Regions from separate parts of the Marinomonas sp. FW-1 genome, predicted to be linked through region 1. Evidence: predicted binding sites of a transcription regulator. Region 1 holds the regulator's gene; each other region holds the start of a gene.

Region 1 (3,217 bases):
CAGCTCTTTATAGGAACCATATAAATGGGCTTCTTCAGGGATGTGCACAGACAGTGAATGCGAGTCTTTGAGGATAGGTCCCATAGCACTGGTGATAGAGCTTATGATGCTGGATACTTTGTGCCATTGATTTTCTTCACGCTTGTCGTTGCTTTCTAAGCGTGAAAGCAACAACAGATCTTCGATAAGCTGTTCCATACGTTCTGACTGCTCAGACATATTGACGATGCCTTTCTGCATACTCACTGGCAAGCTATCACGAAACATATCGAGGGTTTCTAAATACCCTTTAATTACGGTCAGTGGCGTTTTTAATTCATGGGACGCGTTGGCGACAAAGTCTTTACGCATCTGTTCTAGTAAGTGCAAACGCGTGACATCGCGAACAAAAATTAAGTGATCATTTTTGTCATACAAAGTGGTTTGAATTTCTAAATACACACCGTCTTTGGCGGGAGATTTGATGATTAAAGGCTCTCCGAAACGCTTTTGACTAAAATAACGGAAGAAATCTGGGTTGCGGACAATGTTGGTAATGACTTGGCCACGGTCTGTGTGACGAATTAAGCCAAGGAAATGCCCCGCAGAATTGTTCCACCATTCTAAATTGCCTTGATTGTCTGCCATGATCACGCCTTCTTTTAAGGCCGTGGTCGAGCTTTCAATGCGTGTTAATGCTTGGCGCATGCGACGTTTAGATTTACGTTGTTTTTTCTGCAGACGATAGACTGCATCAAACACATCCCCCCAAATGCCACTGGCTTCTGGGGGCGCTGCACGCCCTGAATACCGTAACCAATTATGGAATTGATAAAGCTGATACAGCTGCCAATACAAAGACGCCAAAACATACAGCAGCAAAACACCTAACAATTGCCCAATAATGAGACCGATGACAACGCAGGCTGCTAACCCTGCTAGCCAACTAAGAATAGTGTTTCGCCAAATGGTTTTCATACGGACCTTTTTGCTGAAAAGCGGTAGCCTGTTCCTCGTACAGTTTGTATCAAGAAATCATGGGTACTACCAATGGCTTTGCGTAAGCGACGGATATGGACGTCTACCGTACGCTCTTCAACGTACACGTTACCACCCCATACCTGATCTAATAATTGTGCTCTAGAATAAGCGCGCTCTTGGTGAGTCATTAAGAATTTGAGCAAACGGTATTCTGTTGGCCCCATTTCCAAAGGGCGACTACCAATGGTGACACGTTGGCTGATTGGGTCAAGCGTTAGACCTTCGATTTCGATCGGTTCATCAACACCCTGTGGTGTTGCGCGACGCAATACGGCTTTTAGACGTGCGACCAGCTCTCTTGGTGAAAAAGGCTTGGTAATATAATCATCGGCACCGACTTCTAAGCCTTGTATTTTATTATCTTCTTCGCCTTTCGCCGTCAGAATAATGACGGGAATTTCAGCCGTGGTTGTATCTTTTTTCAAGCGGCGTGTTAATTCGATACCGCTGCCGCCAGGCATCATCCAATCGACAAGCACTAGGTCTGGTCGATGATCCACAATGATCTCATGGGCTTGCTGGATATTTTCGGCTTCCAAATACTCGTAGCCCGCCATTTCAAGGGCGATGGCTATCATTTCGCGTATGGAAGATTCATCATCAATAATTAATACTTTTTTACCGGTCACAGGATTCATCCTCATCTCAGGAACGGTTTTATTAAAGCGATCAATTGTGACAATTCGGTTACATTGTCACAACTTTGCCACATATTACATTAAATAGCTTAGTACTAGGCCAATAAAGACGCAGTATCCAATGCGGTTATTGTCTAAGAAAGAACGAAAGCAAGCTTGCCTATCGCGCTCTTTTGCTTGTTTAAATTGTTGATAGAACAATCCAACACAGACAACAAGGGACACAAAGTATAACCAATGTAGCCCAGCGAGTAGGCCAATCCAAGTCAATAAAGACAAGGTTAGTCCTTGTAGGCAAACAATGACGAATAAATCATGGCGACCAAACAAAATCGCAGTAGATTTAATACCCACTTTTAGGTCATCCGGACGGTCTGTCATTGCATAATAGGTGTCGTAAGCGATTGTCCAAAAGCAGTTTGCGACAAACAGCATCCATAGCTCGGGATCGGTTAAATCACCTCCCTGAGCGCTGTAGGCCATGGGAATGGCCCATGAAAAGGCTAAGCCAAGAAATAACTGTGGCAGATGTGTGTAGCGTTTCATAAACGGGTACAGAGCAGCCAGACCTAAACCTGCAAACGACAATAGAATCGTTCTTAGGTCAGTAAAGAGAACCAAGATAAAACTCAAAATAGACAAAGCACAGAAGAGGAGAAGTGCTTCTTTTTCAGACACTCGCCCCGACGGTAACGGGCGGTTTTTCGTACGTTCAACATGACCGTCGACCTTCCTATCAGCGTAGTCGTTAATCACACAACCTGCTGAACGCATACTAAAAACACCTAAGACAAAAATAATCACCAGATGCCACTGCGGCATGCCGTCGGCGGCCAGCCATAAAGCCCATAAAGTGGGCCACATGAGTAAAAATGAGCCAATAGGGCGGTTGAATCGTGTTAATTCTGCGTAGTCTTTAAGTTTGTTCATACTATTCCAAACGGTGATTTTAGCTGGTGTATTTCATCAAAAAAAGCTTCATTAACCAATATCCCAGGACCAAATTGGTGGAAGACAGAGCGCCGCGCCCAAAGTGATTGGGGCTGGTTTGGAAACATATGTTTCGGTAATTGAGTGACTTCGATAGCGCTCCGCTTGAGCTGCCTATGTTGGAACAAATAGCCGCCTAATGGCTTGTTTTGTAGATGTTTTACTTGTCGCCAATGTCCTTTCAAGGACTTTGCAGGAATAACTGAGCGAGCATAAATCACGGCGATTCCGTCAACCTTGAGCAGTACTGTGCGAATACGTGCTGCGTCTCTTGGGCTGAGTTTTAGGCGCTTTCGTTCTCTTACTGTGGGCGTTCCCCAAGCGTCATCAAGGACTTCAACAGTTAATGCTCCCACGCTGTGTAGTTTTGCGGTAAGGGAGTCTTGTGTGATCAGCCAAGGCCAAAGCTTTTTCGGCACTTTCATTTTATTAATTTGATGTACTGGAGACCAGCGATAGTCAAACTGTTGTGCGGCAGATGGGTTCATTACCGCCTGAGGCATCTTCGTCATATGAGATTAAGCGTTCATTTTGTTGATTAAGGCGACCATTTTATGCAACTCGGCAGA
Region 2 (3,217 bases), 1.3 Mb from region 1:
TCATTAGACATTAAGATTTATACTAAACCTTAATTCTATACAGCATCGCTGCTTGATCAAGGTAAGGACACAAAACAAACCTAGGCTTATACTAGAGTCACATGAATTCAAGATAAAAAGCAGGTTACTACCCTAATGACGATCCCAATCATAAAGTCTAGCCTTTTAACACTTAGCTTAGCTATGGTGAGTGGCCTTTCGCACAGTAGCGACTTGGTAGAGTTTGGAAAAAAATGCTTAGTGAAAGAAGACCGCCTCAATAAAGCTAAAAATAGATTAGAAGCGCTGTCTCTTAGAGCGGAGCAAAATCACAGAGGCAAAAATAGATCACAGGATCAGTTAGATCGTTATCAAGCAGAAAAAGAGCTGCTAGAGATTGATATGACTGAATGCAACGAAACCACACCTAATAGCGCTTTTTGTCATCAAGTTCGCCTTAGATATAATGAGATCACCTATTTAATTCAAAGTACGAAAACGGAAAATGTCGGCAGTAATTGGGGCGGCAATGATGCCATCATTGATTATGAAATAACCAAAGACAACTTCAACCACCAATATGAGGAATTTCTTGCTCTATGTAGAGACTCAAATGCCCATTATACCCTGATACAAACCCCAGAGGCTTACGCTAAAGTTTGCTCAAGTGAGGCGGCTAAGCAATCGGTCACCTGCACATTGTTTTGATCTCACGTCCCCTTTGGGGTATGTACCACTGTCACCAACTTATCCATGGGGAAACCTAACGCTTCTGCTTTTGCTAATAACCGACGTTTCACGGCTTCAGGCATAGTTGGTGTGCGAGATAACAACCAAAAATAATCACGGCTAGGACCGGATATCATGGCATATTGATAGTCTTTTTGATCCAGTTCGAAAATAACATAAGCGCCATAAAAAGGCCCAAAAAACGATACCTTCAGATGCCCTACATTGGAAGAGTTAACAAAATAAGCCCGCCCTTCAGCTTCTCGCCATGCTTTATCTTCGGCCGAATAACCTCGATTCAAAACCGCTACTCCGCCATCTTCTCGCATAGAATACGTTGCAGTAACCTCTGACAAACCCTCTTCAAAAGCATGATCTTGGCGAACAATTTCATACCAAGTTCCCAAATAGCGCTCTAACTGAAACTGCGTCACAGGATCAATATTTTTAGGTGCGCTGGTACAGCCAGCTAATAAAAAAGTCATAATCCAAATTGAAAGTTTCATAACCGCGTCCTTTAAAAATCAAAATGCGCTTCTAAATAGTAGCATCACATAAATGTCATATATTTATTGCAGTCTAAAGAAAACCTTTTAATAGAGAAGAAGACTCTTGTTTAGCTCTAGACTGTTACGACCTTTGCATCAAAATAGACGCAACATTCGTCAAAACAAATCACTTGTTGTTCATCTTAACAGCACCACGCCTATTACCACTATAGAACCTAGGTACTTATCTTTCTCTATTGATATCTCGGTACTTGCTGGTGGCTTTTGGTGGGAAGGTAGCCAAGGGACACAACGAGGATTAGGCACCCAACGGGTCGAGCCTCTCGATTTACAGCAAGAAAAACTCGATTTATTAGTACAGGCTTTAGGGGCAGCGTACGTGCGCGTTGGTGGTTCGGAAGCCGACAATATCCATTACTTCACAACCCCCTCTACAACAGACAACCCTGAGGCGCTTATTGTGACCCAAGAAATGTGGCATCAGCTGCATGACTTTTGTCAGCGCAATGAATTGGGTCTTATGTTTACCATGAAATATGGCCTATTCGATCGCCGTCAACAAGGCAACTGGCAAGCCTACGAAGTCAAATCACTTTTGGAATACAGCCAAGCTCACGGGCAAAACATCGACATTTGTGAGCTGGGTAATGAGCTAAATGCTTATTGGGCATTTCATGGCCTCACATCCCAACCAAGCGCGAAAAGTCTCGCCAAAGATTATGATGTCTTTATTCGTTGTGTTCGACAATATAGCCCCAATAGCAAAATTGCTGGCCCAGGCAGTGCTTTCTGGCCCCGAATTGGTGAAGCCATAAAGCCATTTAGCAACCTATCCGCTTCGTTTCTAGAGTCCCTAGAAGAATCTCTCGACATTGTAGATTGGCACTATTACCCATTTCAAAGCAGCCGCTCTCCTGTCAAAACCCGAGCGGCCTCAATCAGCAACCTTCTTTCGCCAAATTCTCTTTTAGATTATGAAAAATATTCGCGCCAATTAGAGAAACTTCGCCATCAGCATCAACCCAACGCCCAATTATGGACCGGGGAAACAGGCTCAGCCCAGTGTGGCGGACAAGCAAAATTATCAGATCGCTTTGCTTCTTGTTTTTGGTGGGCTGACCAACTTGGCAGGGGCGCGAAAATCGGTCAAAAAGTCATGATAAGACAAAGCTTAATTGGCGGCGACTACGCACTTATCAACCGACAAACTCTCAACCCCAACCCAGATTATTGGGTAAGCTGGCTATGGGGCAAGCTCATGGGAGAACATGTTTTTGATGTGCAAAGTGATGACCCTTATGTACAAGTTTATTGCCATAGCGCCAAAAAAGCAGGCAAATGCACCCTGCTCATTATCAACATGTCGGCCAGCCCAAAAATTCTACAATGCAATGGCTTTGGATCGAAAAAGAAACGCTTTGAGATTACCGCAGATTCACTTACGTCAAAAAAGATACGCATCAACGGCCTAAAACCAAAATTCAGAAATGGCAAAGTGAAACTCAAAGACTTCCCTAAATTATCTAAGCTCAATCTCGTCAGCCCATACAGCATTAATTTTTGGTGTTTTACCGTATAAGCTGTCAACAATAGGCCCAAGTCATAATATGGTCATCCTGTATTTTATAGCGAGCATGTAAAGTAAAACCGGATCCGACAACGAAGCTTAATTGACGCCTAACCCGAAATTCGAACGCCTCATCATCAGTGGCAACCAAAGCGACGTCCAGAAAGTCAAAAAACTCACCAACCAGAGGAAATAAGGCTTTGTAAACACTTTCTTTGAGCGAGAATAACAATAAGGTCGATCGTTTTTTCTCCACGCCCATTGCTTCTAGTATTTCAAACTCAGACGCTAAACCTATTAGATTAGCCGCATCAAGCTTATCCGCATCATCAAGCAACTCTAGATCAATGCCAATGTGTTGAATCGCTTGTTTTGATCTTGGCAATATCACCGCAACGGCTTGCTTCTCAGTATGAGAAATACTGCCTATGTA
Region 3 (3,217 bases), 1.2 Mb from region 1:
AGCTGAATCTATTAGCACAGTACCCTATCTCGATTAATGTTTCGACGGATCTTATTTATCATCGAATTGATCGCCTCGATTTTCATGCGAATGGCATGGTGCTGGTTGCATTTGATGTACAAGGCAATACGCTTCATCAAGCGACTTTTTACTCTGTTGGCGGTGGTTTCATTGTCCAAGAAGACGAGCATGGAAATGTAGAATTAGTTGAAGACACAACAAGGCTTCCTTATGAATTTCATAGTGCTGAGGAGCTTATTAAGCTTTGTCGAGATAATGACAAAACTATCGCTCAGATTATGATGGAGAATGAGAAGTACTGGAGAACGGAAGAGGAAATAAAACAGGGCATTCTTTCTATCTGGTCTGTGATGAAGTCCTGTGTTCAAGAAGGCATTCGTCATGAGGGGATTTTGCCTGGTGGCTTGAAAGTTAAACGAAGAGCCGCGAGCCTTTATCGAGATTTAACCAGCAAAACTCGTATGGATATGATTACTCCTTCTTTAGGGGCAATGGATTGGGTTAACCTTTATGCCCTGGCAGTGAACGAAGAAAATGCGGGTGGTGGGCGTGTTGTTACCGCTCCAACAAATGGTGCTGCGGGTATAATCCCTGCGGTGTTGCATTATTACTGGGAGTTTTGCCCACGTTCTTGTGAAGAGGGGGTTATAGATTTCTTTTTGACCGCAGCGGCAATCGGTTTACTGTTCAAAGAAAATGCGTCTATTTCAGGTGCTGAAGTCGGCTGTCAGGGAGAGGTTGGCTCTGCTTGTGCTATGGCAGCAGCAGGACTTGCGGCGGCAACGGGTGGTTCACCTGAGCAAATTGAGAACGCTGCTGAAATCGGTATGGAGCACAATTTGGGATTAACATGCGACCCTATTGGTGGGTTGGTGCAAGTACCATGTATAGAGCGGAATGCCATGGGCTCGATAAAGGCCATCAACTCGGCAAGTATGGCGCTTCGTGGAGATGGCACTCATTACGTATCTCTTGATAAGGTTATTCGTACGATGCGAGATACAGGCAGAGACATGAATGACAAATACAAAGAAACATCGCGTGGTGGTCTAGCTGTGAATGTGATTGAGTGCTAATTTTTTTATAAAATATAGCCTGTAATAAATCGGTCACATTTCTGTAGTATCTTTGCAATAAGTGCCTTTGATAGGCACTTTTTTTTATCTCAGCGCGTACTATTGTACTGAAAAAGTTTAGGGGTTTTTATCTGTAGACTCCCAGTGTAGAATGACGCGAAATTTACATTTCACCAAAATGTAATGGGATGACTTGAGAGCCAGATGAAATTTAAATGCTGGGATGAGCATGTCATTACCTACTCAGGCTAGCCTTGGGTCAGTAGTGGTTTGGCAAAGATTAATGATAGAAAGAAGAGCCCTTATGGATCTTACAAATAACCCGAAAGAAGAATCCACTTTACTGAGTGGTCATGAGTACATCCGTGTACTAATTGCGTTAGCATTTGTGATGCTATCTGGATTTTATGCCTCAGCGAATGGCGTAGGGATTTCTAACTTATCTATTTTGGCTATTGCTGCTGCCATTGGTGCTTACATGGCCGTTAACATCGGCGCAAACGACGTTGCCAATAACGTTGGTCCTGCCGTTGGCTCTAAAGCTTTGTCGATGACAGGTGCAATATTAATTGCCGCTATATTTGAAGCTGCTGGGGCGTTAATTGCTGGTGGTAATGTCGTTGGTACGATTAAAAATGGCATTATTAACCCTAACTCTATTGGTGATGCTGAAACCTTTATCTGGGTGATGATGGCAGCACTATTAGCGGGTGCTATTTGGTTAAACTTAGCCACCTACTTAGGCGCACCCGTTTCAACAACTCACTCTATTGTTGGTGGTGTACTTGGCGCTGGTGTTGCCGCTGGTGGTTTGGATATCGCTAATTGGGACAAATTAATTGCTATTGTTGCTAGCTGGGTTATTTCACCTGTTATGGGTGGTGTCATCGCGGCGTTGTTCTTGTTCTATATAAAGCGTTCTATTACCTACAAAAATGACATGATTGATGCAGCCAAAAAAGTTGTGCCTCTACTTGTTGGCATGATGGTATGGGCGTTTTCTACTTACCTTATCTTGAAAGGTTTGAAAAAGCTGTGGGAATTGGATTTCATCACCGCAGCCTTGATTGCTTTTGCTATTGCATTAACCGTTTATTTCTTTATTCGCCCAATGGTAGACAAAGCTGCGGCGGCATTGAAAAATGATAAGGACGCTGTGAATAGCTTATTTACTTTGCCTCTTATTGTGTCTGCTGCACTGTTGAGCTTTGCCCATGGTGCAAACGATGTCGCAAACGCAATTGGACCATTAGCAGCGATTAACGATGCTTTATTGACTGGCGCTGTATCTGGAAAAGCCACTATTCCGCTATGGATTATGATGGTAGGTGGTATCGGTATTGCCGTTGGTTTGGCACTATTTGGTCCTAAGCTGATTAAAACTGTTGGTTCTGAAATTACGGAATTGGATAAGACCCGTGCTTTCTGTGTGGCAATGGCTGCAGCGATTACCGTTATTATTGCTTCGCAACTAGGCTTACCTGTTAGTTCTACGCATATTGCTGTGGGTGGTATCTTTGGTGTGGGCTTCTTGCGTGAGTATTTGAAGCAGTCTTATGAGAAAAAACTGGCGTCAATTATCTCTCACTCTGAATCTGCAGGTCACAATGGCCAGCAAACACAAGAGTTCGTAAGACGATTCACGCAGGCTGATGTTGCTGAAAAGCGCGCGATCTTGAAAGAATTGAAAGCTGCACAAGCCGCTTCGCCAATTTCTTCCGCTGAACGTAAAGGCCTTAAGAAAGCGACTAAGAAAGAGTTAGTTAAACGTTCTGCTCTGTTGCGTATTGCTGCGGCTTGGGTAATTACAGTACCTGCCTCTGCAATATTGTCGGCAGCTATCTTTTATATGTTGCTTGGTTTTTCCGTTTCTCGATAGAAAAGCCCTCTCTATAAACAACAAAAGATCAGTATTTCTGGTCTTTTTTTGTTTTCAAGAGGGAAAGGGTGTTATATAAACTAGTATTGCTTGTTTAAATTTAGACTAACCTTCAATCCACTTCAGTCTATACTTAAAATGCCTTCCAAAGTATTGTGCTGCTCGGTGATACGATATTGCTGTTAAGTGATGCGTGTTTTGATAGTGAGACACGTTGGTTAAGTTAAGTAAACTCGATTAA

Evidence for each region. The regulator PhoB, encoded in region 1, activates phosphate uptake and scavenging genes when phosphate is short. The targets are predictions, from matches to a motif close to TGTCATANNNNTGTCANA.
Region 2: C1X04_RS12060 (glycoside hydrolase) is a predicted target of PhoB. The motif match lies at 1,257-1,274, and genes of this name have one in related genera.
Region 3: C1X04_RS05165 (inorganic phosphate transporter) is a predicted target of PhoB. The motif match lies at 1,118-1,135, and genes of this name have one in related genera.

Annotation. Positions count from the first base shown of each region.
Region 1 is NZ_CP025987.1:3,892,538-3,895,754, reverse strand. Features, by position in the region: gene phoR (phosphate regulon sensor histidine kinase PhoR) at 1-957, opposite strand, end outside; gene phoB (phosphate regulon transcriptional regulator PhoB) at 954-1,649, opposite strand; gene ubiA (4-hydroxybenzoate octaprenyltransferase) at 1,734-2,588, opposite strand; gene C1X04_RS18050 (chorismate lyase) at 2,585-3,160, opposite strand; gene C1X04_RS18045 (HDOD domain-containing protein) at 3,167-3,217, opposite strand, start outside.
Region 2 is NZ_CP025987.1:2,587,772-2,590,988, forward strand. Features, by position in the region: gene C1X04_RS12050 (hypothetical protein) at 136-687, shown strand; gene C1X04_RS12055 (lipocalin family protein) at 690-1,214, opposite strand; gene C1X04_RS12060 (glycoside hydrolase) at 1,321-2,796, shown strand; gene C1X04_RS12065 (4'-phosphopantetheinyl transferase) at 2,801-3,217, opposite strand, start outside.
Region 3 is NZ_CP025987.1:1,104,423-1,107,639, forward strand. Features, by position in the region: gene C1X04_RS05160 (L-serine ammonia-lyase) at 1-1,097, shown strand, start outside; gene C1X04_RS05165 (inorganic phosphate transporter) at 1,402-2,976, shown strand.